One region of the Ruegeria sp. CG11 genome, then DNA from elsewhere that is predicted to be linked to it. Evidence: riboswitches for the same ligand, from Rfam matches in the RefSeq annotation. Region 1 holds a riboswitch; each other region holds the start of a gene.
What was found. Region 1 has a riboswitch for cobalamin ahead of ACR0KW_RS11930 (DUF1636 family protein). Riboswitches for the same ligand answer to the same signal wherever they lie in the genome.
Positions count from the first base shown of each region.

Region 2: another riboswitch for cobalamin. It lies ahead of ACR0KW_RS18480 (hypothetical protein); the one in region 1 lies ahead of ACR0KW_RS11930 (DUF1636 family protein).
Region 3: another riboswitch for cobalamin. It lies ahead of ACR0KW_RS06100 (DUF1636 family protein); the one in region 1 lies ahead of ACR0KW_RS11930 (DUF1636 family protein).

Region 1 is NZ_JBQFRE010000004.1:123,740-129,246, forward strand. It holds partial or broken gene ACR0KW_RS11920 (IS5 family transposase) at 166-1,102, opposite strand; gene ACR0KW_RS11925 (DUF3299 domain-containing protein) at 1,329-2,093, opposite strand; cobalamin riboswitch at 2,237-2,437, shown strand; gene ACR0KW_RS11930 (DUF1636 family protein) at 2,540-2,896, shown strand; gene ACR0KW_RS11935 (ABC transporter ATP-binding protein) at 2,893-3,678, shown strand; gene ACR0KW_RS11940 (ABC transporter substrate-binding protein) at 3,698-4,645, shown strand; gene ACR0KW_RS11945 (FecCD family ABC transporter permease) at 4,647-5,507, shown strand, end outside.
Region 2 is NZ_JBQFRE010000011.1:96,397-101,903, forward strand. It holds gene nudC (NAD(+) diphosphatase) at 1-165, opposite strand, end outside; gene ACR0KW_RS18460 (bifunctional 2',3'-cyclic-nucleotide 2'-phosphodiesterase/3'-nucleotidase) at 341-2,221, shown strand; RNA gene ffs (signal recognition particle sRNA small type) at 2,261-2,359, shown strand; gene ACR0KW_RS18470 (alpha/beta hydrolase family protein) at 2,399-3,256, opposite strand; cobalamin riboswitch at 3,399-3,619, shown strand; gene ACR0KW_RS18475 (hypothetical protein) at 3,577-3,705, shown strand; gene ACR0KW_RS18480 (hypothetical protein) at 3,702-4,109, shown strand; gene ACR0KW_RS18485 (protein-tyrosine phosphatase family protein) at 4,111-4,614, opposite strand; gene ACR0KW_RS18490 (DNA polymerase III subunit gamma/tau) at 4,746-5,507, shown strand, end outside.
Region 3 is NZ_JBQFRE010000002.1:4,855-10,361, forward strand. It holds gene ACR0KW_RS06090 (NAD(P)-dependent oxidoreductase) at 7-963, opposite strand; gene ACR0KW_RS06095 (LysR substrate-binding domain-containing protein) at 1,067-1,942, shown strand; cobalamin riboswitch at 2,015-2,223, shown strand; gene ACR0KW_RS06100 (DUF1636 family protein) at 2,318-2,698, shown strand; gene cobW (cobalamin biosynthesis protein CobW) at 2,695-3,750, shown strand; gene cobN (cobaltochelatase subunit CobN) at 3,754-5,507, shown strand, end outside.

The sequences.
Region 1 (5,507 bases):
CTCCCGTCATATCCAAGACCGTTGGGGCGCGAAAGGCTTGCCGACACCATTGTGATAAAGGGCGATTTACAGCCTGTTCAACCCTGCCGTTTAGTGAACTCCGGTGCAGGTCGGCTTTGTTGAACAAATCGAAGTTCGAGCGGACCTCCTCCTCCCCAAGCGGACCTATCCTACGGGGTCTGTGACGGATATGCCAAGAGCTGTGTAGCGGTCGAGTACCGCGATCCGGACCTGGATCTCAGCGACCTGCTGGTCGATATCTCGGGCCATGAGGCCTTGGCCATGGAGTTTGACGCAGTTCATTTTCGCCTCTGCGCGGTTTCGGCGATAACATCTGGTCAGCTTTCGCCACAATGCTCGCCTAAGATACTTGCAGGCTCTTACGGCTTCGTTTCGCACGACAGCGCCTGCCATGATTGGTTTCCACAGTTGGGCATTTTTGCGCGGCGGGATGATAGCGACGGCTCCTCGAGCGGCAATCAAATTGTGACATTTGCGTGTGTCGTACGCACCATCAGCGGAAACGGTGGCGGCGCCTTGATCGGGTGGGATCTGGTCAAGCAGGTCAGGGAGCATGGGGGCATCACCGACCTTGCTTGTCGTGACCTTGACTATCCGGATCTCTAACTTTTCCTCGTCCATGCTCAGATGGAGCTTGCGCCAAAGGCGCTTTTTGCTCCCGCCGTGCTTACGGGCGTTCCACTCCCCTTCGCCCTCAGCTTTGATACCGGTCGCATCGATCAACAGATGCAGCGCCCCGCCCAGACCCACCACGGTATGGGATGGAGACATGCAACGTCCTTTGGCGAAGACACAGGGTACTGAAGTCCGGCACTTTCCAATCGAGGTCTGCCAGCAGCAGCAGGCTTTCGACGAATCTAGCCGTCTGGCGAAGGGGCGTGCCGAACAGTACTTTCATCGCAAAGCAAACCTGTATCGCTGCGTCGCTGAATTTACGCTAGCGGCCGCGCTTGCTGGTTGCGGGCGGACACCATTCCATCTCAGGATCAAACCAAATCGACAGCGAACCGCGCTGCTTCAGCGCCGTGTTCTCCGACGGCCAGTTCCTGGTCTTGTACTTTGTAGAGGACCACCTACTGATGCCAACCAGCCATCACCTGAGATTCAAACAGTGAATCCCTTGGCGCATTTGTGCAACATAGCCTCACCCATGGCCTCAGAAGAGGCTCAAACCAACATCAATCATACATTCAACTAAGATACTTCAGCGTACCTTGAGAAAAGGGTTTGCCAAACCACCAAAGATGACGGGTTTCTTTCGGGAACCAATCTGTATGCCATTCCGGGGGGCCGATCCGGCGGTCGCGTCATTCAGACACCTTCGCCCCGCCGGTCTTGCGGTTGCCTGCGGCGCGGATACGATCGGCGATGCTTTGCGTCCGCTCCGGCTGTTCGCCCTGTATTTCAAGGGTTTCAACGCTATCTGCCTCCAGTCGGAATGTCGCACGCATGGGCAAGAGACCATCCACCACCATCATGTTCTGCTCTGAAGGATCGATGGTCAGCTTTCCGGTCAGTCGGACCGGCTCGTGGACATAGCTGGGCGCCCAGTCCTCATTCAGCTGCACCCGGATCATCTGATTGGGCGGCGGCGGCGGCATGTGGCTGCACATCCCACGCTGAGGCACCAGATAAGCTATGGCATTGCCATCCGCATCGGGTGGCGCCGGAATGGCAAACCCTGCCAGCGTCACAGTCTGACCGTCGAATTCGGGGTTTCCTGCAGTCCCGGCCCGCTCTCGGTTCTGGGCCACGACATGCCGCTGGTCCAGCAGCCAGTCGATATCGATTCCATCCGACGCCAGGGCGTCCTCAGTCTCAACCAAAAGCTCCTGCCATTTCAGCCGTTCTTCGGGGCTGCCCACATCCTGATGCAGCCTGCCGCGCAGGCGTACGGCGAAAAGCACGTCGTCGAACTGTTCGGGGCTTAGATCGCGATACGGGTCGTCGAAGACCTGAACGGACGGATCCGGCAGATCGGACCAATCCAACGCAACCCCCTGGGCTACAGCTGCAGATTGGCCGCACAGGACCAACGCCAGAATCGTCGCAAGGGGAAGCCAATATCGCATGGTTGGACTCTATCGCTCTGCCCGGATCATTCCAGTGGGTTTCTGCAGATGTCGTCTTTGCAGGGCGCTCGGTCGCTGTAGGGCTGCGCCGGAAAACAAACCTCCAAGAATCAAATTTATGATTGACGCATCGGGCCATCTCGGGCAGTCAATCTGGTGATGGTTCCCCCAAAAAGGGGATGAAAAGGGAATACGGTGCGGCCCTGTCAATTGGCCAACTCCGTGACTGCCCCCGCAACTGTAAGCGGTGAGCGACGCCATACACCCACTGGCCTTTTGGGCCGGGAAGGATGGCCAAGCATCGACCCGCAAGTCAGGAGACCTGCCATCATATGTTCAACCAACCCGGGGCGGGGCGTCCTGGAAGGAGGCTATGATGACACGTCTGACACGTGTTCCTATGATTGGCACCTTCTCTGCGCGTTTGAAAACGAGCGGAGCGGGCAATGCCGGAAACACCTGATCATTTCCTTCTGATCTGCGAGACCTGCAAGGGGCCAGAGAATGCTGATGCCTTGCGCACCGCGTTGGAGGGCAATCTGCCTGCGGGCTTTGCGGTGAGGACTGTCGATTGCATGGCGGGATGCGAAAGGCCGACAACTGTTGGATTTCAGGCTGTTGGCAAAGCGCAGTACCTGTTCGGTGATATTCAATCAGAACGCGACATCAACGCAGTTGCCGAGTTTGCACGGCAATTCCACGACAGCGCCGACGGCTGGACCAATGCCACCGACCGTCCGCGCGCATTGTTCACCAAAACCCTGTCCCGTATGCCCTGCCTGAACGTGGAGGAGCACCCATGACAAACCCCGCGTTTCTGGTCGCACGTGACCTGGAGTACTTTGCGCTCAACGGCGACGCCCTGCTGCAGGGCGCTTCGTTCGAACTGGACAAGGGCGCAATCCTGGCCATTGCCGGGCCGAACGGGGCAGGGAAAACAACGCTTCTGAACCTTCTGTGCGGTGCTGCCGAGATGGTTCTGGGGGATGTCCTGATCAACGGGCGCAGCCTTAAACAGATGTCCGCATCAGAACGCGCGCGCATGATCGCCGTGGTCAGCCAGCAAGAGTTTCCCGACGGTCGGTTGCTGCTGCGCGATTACGTTGCGCTGGGTCAGATCCCGATCCGCTCCGACCGATCTGCTGATGCTCACGCGGCCGAGCTTGACCGGATACTGGACTTGACCGGGCTGGGTGCGTTGGCAGGCAAACGGATGGCCCTTCTGTCCGGCGGCGAGCGTCAGCGGGCCCATATCGCGCGGGCGCTGGCGCAGAACCCGTCGCTGCTGTTCCTGGATGAGCCCACCAACCATCTGGACCCGGACGCCAAGGGCCGGATGCTGTCGCTGGTAGCCGAACTGGGCATCACCGTGGTCATGATCGTGCACGACCTGGTCATGATCCCCGAATTCGCCACCCATGTGGCACTAATGAAATCCACGCGCCTAACCAGCTTTGGCCCTGTGGCCGAGGTTCTGACGCCCGCGCATGTGCGCGACACGTTCGGCGTCGACTACCTGTGTTTCCAGCATGAAGGCCGAGTGATCCCGGCCCTGGATATCCGAAGAACACCCGTTTCAAACTAAAGCAAGGAAACTCCCCCCAATGAAACAAATCTGGTCTGCGGCCCTGATCACCGCCTTCGCAGGCGGCGCCTTTGCACATGAGGTGACGGTCGACAATTGCGGCGCGCCACTGGTTTTTGAGACTCAGCCCGAACGGTTGGTCGTGCATGACATGAACATGACCGACATGGCTTTTGCGCTGGGCCTGCAGGACAAGATTGTGGGCCTGACAGGCATCACCGGCTGGTACAAGACCAGCCCCGAATTCGACACGCTGCGCGGCGACATCCCCGAGCTTGCGCCGAAATACCCGACCGTTGAAAACCTCGTCGCGGTCGAACCCGACCTGTTCTTTGCCGGTTGGTATTACGGCATGAAACCCGGTGGCGATGTGACGCCCGACACGCTTGAGCCCTTTGGCATCAAGACCATGATCCTGACCGAAAGCTGCGTGCATCTGGACAAGGAACGCCCCGAGGCCAGCATGGACCTGCTGTTCGACGACGTGCTGCGTCTGGGCAAGGTGATGCATGTCGACGACAAGGCCGAGGCGCTGGTGGACAGCTGGAAACAGGAACTCGCTGCGATCGAAGCGCAGACCACCGATCTGGCCAAACCCCGTGTCTTCCTACTGGACGGCCCGGCGGACGCGCCCTTCACCGCTGGCAAATTCGCCATCCCCGACGCGATGATCGCAGCTGCGGGCGGTGAGAACGTCACCCATGACATGGACACCAGCTGGGGCCGTACCTCGTGGGAGGCCGTTGCCGCCGCAAACCCGGAATTCCTGGTGCTGCTGGACTATCAGACCGGCAATGGCGCAGCGGATACGTTCAAGTTCCTGCAGGACCATCCGGTGATGTCGCAGACCGACGCTGTCAAGAACGAGCGCTGGATCGGCCTGCGCTACGAGGAGCTGACCCCCGGACCGGCAAATATCGAGGCGATCTCGAAAATGGCCCAAGCCATGCACCCGGGCCTCAACTGAAATGGGCCGATTGGGCCTTGTGTTGATTTTGGGGGCGGTCATTCTGGCCGCCCTCTTGCTGATTTCGATCGTCTACGGCACCACGCCCATCCCCGCGCAGGATGCGTTTGACGCGGTGTTGCTGGGCACGGGTCTGACGGATGGGGACATGTCCCCCCTGCACCGGATCGTGTTCGACCTGCGCCTGCCCCGCGCCCTGTTCGCGGCCGTCATTGGCGCCGGGCTGGGTATTGTTGGCGTGGTTCTGCAAACCACGACGCGCAACGATCTGGCGGACCCTTTTCTTTTCGGCCTGTCCTCGGGCGCAGCCGCCGGAGCCGTATTCGTCATAACTGTGACCGGAGATATTCTGGGGTTCTGGACCCTGCCGCTGGCGGCGTTCTGCGGTGGCCTTGTGGCCTCGGGCATTGTGCTGGCTCTGGTGCATGGGCTGCGCACAAGCGCACCGGAAAAACTGATCCTGGCCGGTTTGGCAGTGTCTTTCCTGTTCTCAGCCATCACCAATTACCTGATCTTCGCAGGCGACAGCCGCGCCGCGCATTCGGTCATCTTCTGGATGCTGGGCGGGCTGGGTCTGGCCCGGTGGGAGACCTTCCCGCTGGTCTGCGCCGGACTACTGCTGATCCTGTCCTATTCGCTGTATCGCAGCCGCTGGCTGGATGCCCTGCTGACCGGAGACCTGACCGCCGCAACGCTGGGCGTGCCTGTTCAGGGGCTGCGATTCAGCATGTTCTTTGCCGCGGCGCTTGCCACCGCCGTTTTTGTCTCGGTCGCGGGGGTGATCGGCTTTGTCGGCCTGATGGTGCCGCATATCGCCCGCGGTATCGCCGGACCGCTGCACAACCGGCTTCTGCCCACCGCC
Region 2 (5,507 bases), on a different contig from region 1:
CCGATCCAGCGCCTCGCCCTCAACCAGTGGCTTTCCCCGCCACAGCAGCAGGCAGGACGCCTGCGGATGGGCGCGCATCCGCGCAAGCTGGTCCGCATCCCCCCGGATATGCGCCGCACGCTCCAGGCCTGAACCGCCAAACGTCACAAGTTCCGCATGCTTCATGAGTGTTCCTTTGGATCTTCGGCACAGGGCTGCCACGGCAGCAGCAGCGTTGCAATGGCAATTCCAAACACCCGGAAGCCAGACGTCGTCAAAAGATCGCAGGCACGCCTTGCAAATTGCATGTACTATACTTTTTAGGGAATATGCTTAACAACCAACTGCCAGAAGTAGAAACTTGACACGTTCCGCTCATCCGCCCTGTTCCGAAATAAAAATACGGATTTTGGCAACCTCCGATCTGCATATGAACCTGAGTGGCTTCGATTATTACTCGGACGCCCCAGAGCCCTCAATCGGGTTCACGCGGACCGCCAGCCTGATCCGGGCCGCGCGGGCCGAAGCGGTGACGGCTGGCGCGCTGGTTCTGCTGTTCGACAACGGAGATTCGCTGCAGGGAACTCCGATCGGGGACTGGGCTGCGGAACCGGCCAATACACCGCATATCCTGATGCAGGCCTTTGGAGATCTGGGCTACGACGCCATTGGGCTGGGCAACCATGATTTCGGCTTTGGGCTGAGTGTTCTGGACCGTATTCTGACTGACGCCCCCTGTCCGGTGGTGTGCAGCAACGCTCACCGTCAGGACGCAGATCCCCCGTGGCAAAGTGATGCGATCCTGACGCGCATGGCCCTGTACCAGGGCCAGCAGGTTGCGCTGAAGATCGGTGTGATTTCGGTTCTCCCCCCGCAGACTGCAAAGTGGGAGGCGCACCGGCTACAGGACCGGGTCGTCATGGGCGATATTCTGACCTGCGCCCGCAACAAGGTGCGGGACTTGCAGGCGAAGGGCTGTGATCTGATCATTACGCTGGCGCATACGGGGTTGGGATCGCCCATTGCGGAACCCGATATGGAAAACGCTGTTATCCCGCTGGCCGCCATTGACGGCATTAATGCCGTTATCGCCGGGCATTCCCACCTGACACTCCCCGGTCCAGCGCATGAGGGGCTGGACCGTGTCGATGCCGCCCGAGGCCGGGTGCACGGGAAGCCGGTGGTCATGCCAGGCCCCGCAGGATCGAATCTGGGGCTGATTGACCTGACACTGCACAGGGCAGATGACGGGACGTGGGCAATTCAGGACCACAGTACCGAATTGCGCTCAGTTTGCCCGGTCGGCACTGACGGCGTGGGCCATCCGGTTGCAGAAAACCCGAATTTGCTGCGCCTTTTCGACGAGGGACATAAGGAAACACGTCGTCACACGGCGCAGCCGGTGGGCCGAACCGACCGGCATTTGCACAGCTATTTCAGCTTTTGCGCCCCGGACAGGGGGCTTGCATTGGCCGCAGCGGCGCAGGCAGCGGCCCTGCGCCCGCATTTGCAGGGGACACCATTTGCAAAGCTGCCTGTTCTGTCCGCAGTGACACCTTCTAAATTCGGCGGGCGCGCCGGACCTCGGTTTTATACCGATGTACCGCCGGGGCAGGTTTTCCTGCGCCACATTAACGACCTGTATGTCTTTCCCAACGAGTTGCAGGCCGTTGTCGTCAATGGCGCGCAGATTGGCGACTGGCTGGAAATGTCGGCGGGCGTGTTCAATCAGATCGAACCGGGCTGTGAATCCGATCTGGTCGATCCCAGCCGAGCCGGGCACAATTTCGACGTTCTGCTGGGGTTGAGCTATAAAATCGATCTCTCGCACCCGCCGCGCTTTGCTGCCTCCGGTCATCTGATCGACCCGGCGCATCGCCGTATTCACGACATCCGATTCGAGGGGCGCCCTGTAGCCAACGACCAGCGCTTTGTCGTCGCGCTTAACAATTACCGCGCCAACGGGGGCGGCCATTTCCCCTTTGTAGAACAAGCCGAGCCGATCCCGATGCCCGCGCGACCGGTCCAACACATCCTGCAGGATTACTTCTCGGGTGCCCTGCCGCGTGATCCGCTGGAACACGCGCCCCGAGCTTTTCGGTTTGCGCCAATACCCGCTGCGACGACCTTGCTCAGGACCGGCCCGAAAGCCCGCGATCACATTGCCGAGCTTGAGGAATACGCCCCCGAGCTGGTTGGAGAAGACGATGAGGGCTTTTTGCTGATCCGTTTGACGCTCTGACGGGTTGTCTTTTCCGCGCCTGTTGCCTATATCGAGCGTCGAGAGGTTGGCGCGGGCGAGCGCCTCGCCAACCTGGTCAGGTCCGGAAGGAAGCAGCCACAACGAGCCCCGCTTGGGTCGATGTCCAACCTCTCACTTCTTCCTCATAGCGAATACAGAACGCCGGAAGCGGCAGTGTCATGCAATCAGTCGCGGCCAAACGGCAGCGTTGCGGCGCGCGAAGGCACCGATATGGCCAACGCCGGGCAGGCCGAATTCACCGGGTGACAACAGATGACGCCGCGCGAGCGACCCATACAAATCAGCCAGCCGCCAGACTGCCGCTGGTGGCACAAGATCGTCATCCTCGAAGGTGAACAGATCCACAGGCGTCTCTGACTGCGCCCAGCGCGCTTCAGGCAGAGTGACCCCGATCTCGGGCAGATAGTTGCGCGGCGCAGTACACCACCGTCGCCACTGCCAATAGACCGATGCAGGCAGATCTGCCCCGAACCCCAGCGCCTTGCCCGGAAGATACCCCAAGGCTTTTACCGCCAAGGGCGCATGGCCGTACCAGAACAGCAAAGCCAGCGCCCGATAGGGCCAGGGGTGATCCGACACCGTCACGGGCCCGGAACAGACGCAGATCATACGGTCGATCTGATCGATGTCAGGTTGTATTGGCCCAAGCATCCCGCCGACGGAATGACCGATGCTCCACTGCTGCGCATCGGGAAACCTGCGCCGCATCTCGGCCCGCGCGGCGGGCATGTCGATCAAAGCCCAGTCGGCCATCTTGACCCGCGATGCCCGCAACGGCCCGCGCAAAGAATGACCAAAATCGCTGTAGTCATAGGTCAGACAGACCATCCCCTGTACCTCAGCCAGCCAGCGGGCAAAATGCTGATAGTAATCCCGCGGCACGCCAGTTGCGCCGTGAATGACCACGACCACTCTAGGAGCCACCGTCGGCAGATACAGGCGTGCGGACAGGGTTCCAGCGCCTGACGGAAACCGGAAATCCTCGGTCGATACAGTCTGTGCAGCGTCCAGCATGGGGCGGCCTCCGGGTTTTTGAACCGATCAGTTCACTTCCTCCAGTCCGCCGTGATTCTCGCCACAAGTCAACAGCGCCCGAACATGACCACACGTCCACTTGGCCGCGCAAATTGCCCGCTTGACTCGGGCCGCCCGCACCAGCTAGCGATGCGGTGATGGTTCTCGTCCCCGGTCCCGGGGCGGGATGAAAAGGGAACACGGTGCGGTTCTGCCCGGTTATGCCGGAACGAACCAAGGCCGCGACTGCCCCCGCAACTGTAAGCGGTGAGCAATGCCGAAACACCACTGGCCGCAAGGCTGGGAAGGTCGGCAAAGCGATGACCCGCAAGTCAGGAGACCTGCCATCGAAGCAAAACCGAAACTCGGGCGGGGTGTCCGGGCAGGTCGTCAGCACGCTGTCACACCTGTTCTACGCCCCCGTCCTGCGCGCGGAGGGCGCACCATGATCTGGAAGACGAAGACACATCAATTCACCGCAACCGTTTGCCAGAAAACCGGCAAAACCTGCCCTGCTCTGGCACAGATGGCCCGCGCAGTCGTGCAGGCGATGGAGGCCGCCGCACCTGCGACCACCCCGGATTTCGAAGTTGAGGGCAGCAGCGAACTGACCCATTGCGCGCAGGGCTGTTTTGCACGGTTTCGCGCGCAGGCGGATCAGATTCGCGTGTTTTGCGGAACCGATGTCGATACCGCGATCGAAACGCTGGACGATTATGCGGATATGATGTTCGGCCTTGAATTCACGACCCGCCCGGCCAAGCTACTGCCGACACCGCCCTGCGCGATGCTCGAAGCCTCGGTGATTGCGCAAAGCCCCGTTGCGCAGCCGGAACGGCACGCGGCGCTATGAACTAGTTGTATGGCCGGGTGCCGGACGCCTGTGCGGCCCACTCCAACTGGCCGTCGGTCTCAACGGCGCAGGGCCGCACGGCGCGCAGGCGTTTCAGCGCTGCCTCGGGGCGTTCGCCGTGTTCGACCATAAGGCGCAGGGCAATCATCCCGGACCGCCCGCAACCGCCCCGGCAATGTACCAACACCCGCCCTCCGCGGGCCAGAACCTGTGCCGCCACCGCGCTGACCTCGGGCCATGCGGCCTGCACCTCAGGCGGCGGCGCACCAAAATCCATGACCGGCAGATGCGCCCAGCCGATTGCCGCGGCGCGCAGATCGTCGCCGAATCCGGCGGCACCCTCCTGCAGCATCTCACCTTCAGTGGTCATGGAAATCACCAGATCGGGCTGCCAGTCTCGAACGACGCCAAGATCTTGCAGGTAATTGCCCGCACGCCCCGGCAGCGGCGAGAGGGCAACCGTACCGTTCCCCACCTGCACGGGATGAATTGCAAACAGTCTCAAGCGATAGCCCTCCTACCTACGCGTCTATGGTACATAAACTGCGACGCAAACGGAAATTCGCCAAGCGGGATGTGGACGCGGGCGGCGGGGGTCTCTACGCTGGATCGGAACCCGAATCCGACAGAGCAGACATGAACGACACGCCCAGCCCCGCCTATCAGGTTCTTGCCCGCAAATACCGCCCGGAAACCTTTGCTGACCTCGTTGGCCAGGACGCCATGGTGCGCACGCTGAAAAATGCGTTCGAGGCCGACCGGATCGCGCAGGCCTTCATCATGACCGGCATTCGCGGCACCGGCAAAACCACTACGGCGCGGATCATCGCCAAAGGCATGAACTGCATCGGTCCAGATGGCGAGGGCAAGCCGACCACCGAACCCTGCGGCCAGTGCGAACATTGCGTGGCCATCATGGAGGGCCGCCACGTCGACGTCATGGAGATGGACGCCGCCAGCCGCACCGGCGTAAACGATATTCGCGAGATCATCGACAGCGTCCGATATCGCGCTGCCTCTGCCCGCTACAAGATCTACATCATCGACGAGGTCCACATGCTCTCGACCAGTGCGTTCAACGCGCTACTCAAGACGCTTGAGGAACCGCCCGAACATGTGAAGTTCATCTTCGCCACAACCGAGATTCGCAAAGTCCCGGTAACGGTGTTGTCCCGCTGTCAGCGGTTCGACCTGCGCCGGATTGAACCTGAGGACATGATCGGCCTGCTCAGCAAGATCGCAGCGGCCGAGAACGCCCAGATCGCGGATGACGCGCTGGCGCTGATCACCCGCGCGGCCGAGGGGTCGGCGCGGGATGCAACTTCTCTGCTGGACCAGGCAATCTCGCACGGGGCCGGGGAAACCAGCGCCGACCAAGTGCGCGCAATGCTGGGCCTG
Region 3 (5,507 bases), on a different contig from region 1:
GGCGTGTCATTCTGCTCGTCGGCCTTGCGGGATGACTTCGTAGCCCGGCTCTTCAGGTTCGTCGTCCAGCATCTCGGGCGGGAAGCCGGGGGCGGTGATGTCCAGGCCAGTGGCCTCTTCCAACCGCTTGATAATGTTCGGGGACAGCTCACGCTCGCCGAAACGAGCGATGCCGTCGTTAAATATCTTGATCATCACCGGGTTGATTTCCAGCGGCACTCCGGCACGGTCGGCGACGTCCTGAAACAGACCAATATCCTTTTTCACAAGATCCATCGTGAAAGAGATATCGCGCGATCCGTTCAGGATGACCTGACTCTCGGTTTCATGCACGAAGGACGTGCCGGATGAAATCTTGATCGCCTCATAGGTGGTGTTGAGGTCCATGCCGGCGGCTTTGGCAGTCACCAACGCCTCAGCGCAGGTGATCAGGTTGGCGGTGGCCAGATAGTTGGTCAGCACCTTCAGAACCGAGGCTGTGCCCAGTTCCCCGGTATGCAGCACACGGCGGCCCATCGTGGTCAGAAACGGCAAAATCCGCTCGAAGGTTGCACGGTCGCAGCCGGCAAAGATCGAAATATTGCCGGTCGCCGCCCGGTGGCACCCACCGGACACGGGGCAATCGACGGCGGCGCCGCCGCGTTCGATCACCATCGCACCCAGACGTTTGACCTCGGCCTCGTCGGTGGTCGACATCTCCATCCAGATTTTGCCCGGGCCGACCTCAGGCAGCATCTGCTGCATCACGGCATTCGAGGCGGCGGGGGACGGCAGACAAGTGATGACCGCATCGCAATCCCGCATCATCTGCGCCGGGTTTTCGGCTGCTTTGGCGCCTTGGGCCACAAATTCTGCCACCAGATCGGGGTTGAGGTCATGAACAGTCAGATCAATTCCGTTGCGCAGCAGCGAGCCGGACAGCTTCCCACCGACATTTCCCAATCCGATAAATCCGACTTTCATATTACCCTCCCGAAGGTCGCTGTTTGCGCCGAGTAAACCTGTTGCCTGCCGGAAACAAAAATGAATAATAAAGCTAGTTATGGGCAAAATTTTTTGGTGATAGATGGATCGCCTTCCAAACCCCGCATGGCTACGCAGTTTTGAATCCGCCGCGCGCCATCTGAATTTCACCACAACCGCGCAAGAGCTTGGCCTGACGCAGACAGCGGTTTCGCTGCATATTCGGTCCCTCGAGGCCGAGCTGGGGCAAAAGCTGTTCACCCGAAATGCACGGCGACTGGAGTTGACCGAGCTGGGGCAGTCCTATTCGCTGACGGTGCGGCGAGCGTTGTCAGATATCGCGCTGTCTACCAACAGCCTGTTTGGCCCGGCCTCACGTCAGACCCTGACGATCCGGGCTGCGATTTCGACGGCGACCTACTGGGTGGCCGCTGAACTGCCAGACTTCTCTGCCCGGCATCCGGATATCCCTGTCCGTCTGGTCTCGCACATCTGGAACGACAGTGGGACGCCCGGCGATGTGGATGTGGAAATCCGGTTGGGTTATGGCGACTGGCCGGGGGTGCGGTCCGAAAAACTTACCGATGAAAGGCTGGTTCCAGTCTGCCGCGCCGGGGACGGCTCGCCAATACTGAACAACGGTCCGCTGATTCACATCCTCGGGTACGAGGACAACTGGGCGCGGTATTTTCAGGCCAACGGCACTGCGCCCCCCGACCAGCCACCTCGACATTCGGTGGATACGACAGTGGCGGCGCTGCAACTCGTGATGGCCGGTGCGGGATATGCAACGATCCTGGAGCGGTTCGCAGTAAACGCAATCCGGCAGGGCGCGCCGATTGCGATTGCAGGTCCGGCGATTCCCTTTGCCCAATCCCATTACCTGGTCAGCGCCCAGAGGGCTGCGCAGCCAACGGCGGCAGCGGGATTGTTTTGCGCCTGGTTGCGGGATCGGCTGGCAACCGATGCCGCTGATTGACATAGGCTGGTCGCTTTTCCGTCCTTGGGCGTTTCCTTCCATGTCTCACGCTTGACAACCCCCCTGCCCGTGCCGCATGTCGCTTGCGTTGGTGTCCATCCCCGGATGGATGAAAAGGGAATGCGTCAGCGGTTATCCGTCAAACGCAGCCGCCCCCGCGACCGTGACCGGAGAGGGTGCCCAAAGCCACTGGCCCAAAAGGCCGGGAAGGCGGGACATCCGACAGAGGCCCGCCTCTGACATCCGCAAGCCGGGAGACCTGCCAGCACCCGAAGATGAAACCGGGCGGGGTGTTCCGGTGTCGGGTCCATGTCGCAACACGTGGCCCGCATGAAACCCCGTCCCCCGCAATGAGGATTTGGGGGGATGAGAGACATGACCGTGACCGCACCAGTCGAGCTGCTGGTCTGTACCACGTGCCGCCGCGGCCTGCCCGTCGAGGACGACGCGCAACGGCCCGGAACCTTGCTTCACAAAGCATTGGAACAGGCGGATCTGCCCGAGGGCATCACGCTGAAAGCCGTGGAATGCCTGTCGAACTGTGACGAAGGCTGTTCCATCGTGCTGCGCGGTGGTCCGGGTCGTTGGACCTTTGTCTACGAACACCTCAACGAAAACGACCATGTCGAAACCATTGTCGAAGGTGCCACCAAGTACCTCGCGACTGAGGACGGCTTGGTCAAATGGCGCGAGCGCCCCGAACATTTCCGCAAAAACTGTGCGGCCCGTATTCCCCCGATTGGAGCCCTGAAATGAGCAACCTCGAGAAACTCCCCGTTACTGTGATCACCGGCTTTCTGGGTTCGGGCAAGACCACTCTGGTCAAGCACCTGATGCAGAACCCGCAGGGCAAGCGTCTGGCCGTGGTCGTCAACGAATTTGGCGATGTGGGCGTAGACGGCGACATCCTGAAATCCTGCGCCATCCCGGATTGCCCGGCAGAAAACATCATGGAGCTGGCAAACGGCTGCATATGCTGCACCGTGGCAGATGATTTCATTCCGACCATCGAGGCACTGATGGCGCTGGAGCCGCGCCCGGATCACATCCTGATCGAAACCTCCGGCCTCGCCCTGCCCAAGCCGCTGCTGAAAGCGTTCGACTGGCCGGATATCCGGTCAAAGATCACCGTGGATGGCGTGATCGCTCTGGCCGATGCCGAGGCCGTCGCCGCAGGTCGTTTTGCCCCCAATGTCGAGGCCGTTGACGCCCAGCGCCTGGCCGATGACTCGATCGACCACGAAACACCCCTGTCCGAGGTGTTCGAAGACCAGATCTCCTGCGCCGACATCATCCTGCTGACCAAGCCCGATCTGGCTGGTCCCGAAGGTGTGGCCAAAGCCAAGGAAATCATCGCCGCCGAGGCCCCACGCCCCCTGCCCATGGTCGAGGTTGCTGAAGGCGCCGTGGACGTGCGGGTCGTTCTGGGTCTGGAAGCCGCAGCCGAGGATGACATGGATGCGCGCCCCTCGCATCACGACGGCCACCACGATCACGAGCATGACGATTTCGAAAGCATCATCGTCGAGCTGCCGGAACAGACCGATCCCGCCGATCTAGTCGCCAAGATCGAACGTCTGGCCAATGAGCTGAACATCCTGCGCGTCAAAGGCTATGCCGCCGTCGAAGGCAAACCGATGCGTCTGCTCGTGCAGGCTGTTGGCGCCCGTGTCCGTCACCAATATGACCGTCCGTGGGAGCCCGGTGAAGAGCGCCGCTCGCGTCTGGTGGTCATCGCCGAGCATGACGACATCAAAGAAGCCGCAATCCGCGATATCCTCGTGGGTGTGACCGAGGCTGCCGAGTAAGCCATGCACGTCGTCTTCCGCGAAAGCCACGGGTTAGAAGAAACCGAAACCCCGACCGATCTGGGCCAGAGCCCGGCGGATCTGGTGGTGCTGTCCTTTTCCGACAGCGACCTTGGCGCTTTCGCGGCGGGCTGGCATCGCGGTGGCGGCCCCGAGGGGCGGATGCCGACGATGCGGCTGGCCAATCTGACGGCGCTGAAACATCCTCTGTCCGTCGACACCTATGTCGAGCAGACGCTGGAGGGCGCCAAAGGCATCCTGATCCGCCTGATCGGTGGTGTGCCTTACTGGTCCTATGGGTTGCAGCAAGTTCTGTCGCTGGCGCAGGCCAAGGGCATTGCGCTGGCCGTTCTGCCCGCGGATGGACGCGAGGACACGCGGCTGGATGACTATTCCACCCTGCCCGTCTCGACCCTGCGGCGGCTGGCGCATCTGTGCGACACCGGCGGAGAGGTTGCCGCACAAGCCGCGCTGGCGCAAATGGCGCTGGCAGCGGGTCTTTATGCTGGCCCGGTGATGGGGGCCAAAACCCTGCCCGAGTGTGGTGCATGGTGCCCGGATCGTGGCGTGATCCCAGCGGAGGCCGCCTTCTCAGGCGACGCGAAACGTATCCTCGTGACCTTCTATCGCGCCTATCTGACCTCGGCGGATACCGCCCCAGTCGCGGCCCTGATCCGCAGCTTGCGAGACCGCGGGTTCGAGGCTGTCGGCATGTTCGCCCCCTCTCTCAAAACGCCCGCAGCCGCCGAGTGGCTGCGCGAGAACATCGTCGCGTTGGAGCCCTCGGCGATCATCAACGCCACTTCTTTCTCGGGCAAAGGGGCGTCGGGCACCTCGCCACTGGACGCGGCCAATGTACCGGTGTTCCAGGTCGCCCTCGCCACCTCGCGCCGCAAAGCGTGGGCCGAGGCGGAACGTGGTCTCTCGCCCGCCGACCTCGCCATGCATGTGGTGTTGCCCGAGGTGGACGGGCGCATTTCGGCAGGCATCGCATCCTTCAAAGAACCCGGCAAGCGCGACCCGCATCTGGAATATTCCCGCTTTGCCCATCGAGCCGAACCCGAACGGATCGAAGCCATCATCGACCGCGTCACCGGCTGGCTGAGCCTGAACGACAAACCCAAGGCGGATCAGGTTCCCGCACTGGTTCTGTCCACCTACCCCGGCAAGGACTGGCAGATGGCCCATGCGGTGGGCCTGGACGCTTTGGCCTCGGCCGAGGCGATGCTGTCGGACCTGCAAGGCGAAGGCTATGACACTACGCCGGCAGAACCGATTGCTGAATCCCTGCTGAACGCGCGCCTTTCGTGGTCGCTGCAGGATTATCAGACCGCGTTGGCGGATTTGCCGGAGCAACTGCGCGCGGACCTGCACACGGTCTGGGGCAACGCCGAGGACGACCCAAACTTTTCGGATGGTGCATTCCACTTCACCGCGCTGCGCCGTGGCAAGGCCCTGATCGCCTTGCAGCCCGAGCGCGGAACGCCCGAGCTGCGCGATGACGACTATCACGACCTGTCGCGCACCCCGCGTCACAGCTATGTCGCCTTCTATCTGTGGCTCCGCAAAGGGCTGGGCGCGGATGCGCTGATCCATACCGGCGCACACGGAACTCTGGAATGGCTGCCGGGCAAATCGGTCGCCCTGTCCGCTGACTGCTGGCCTGAGGCGTTGATCCGCGATCTGCCGGTGATCTACCCCTTCATCGTCAACGACCCCGGCGAGGCCGCGCAGGCAAAGCGCCGGATCGGAGCCGT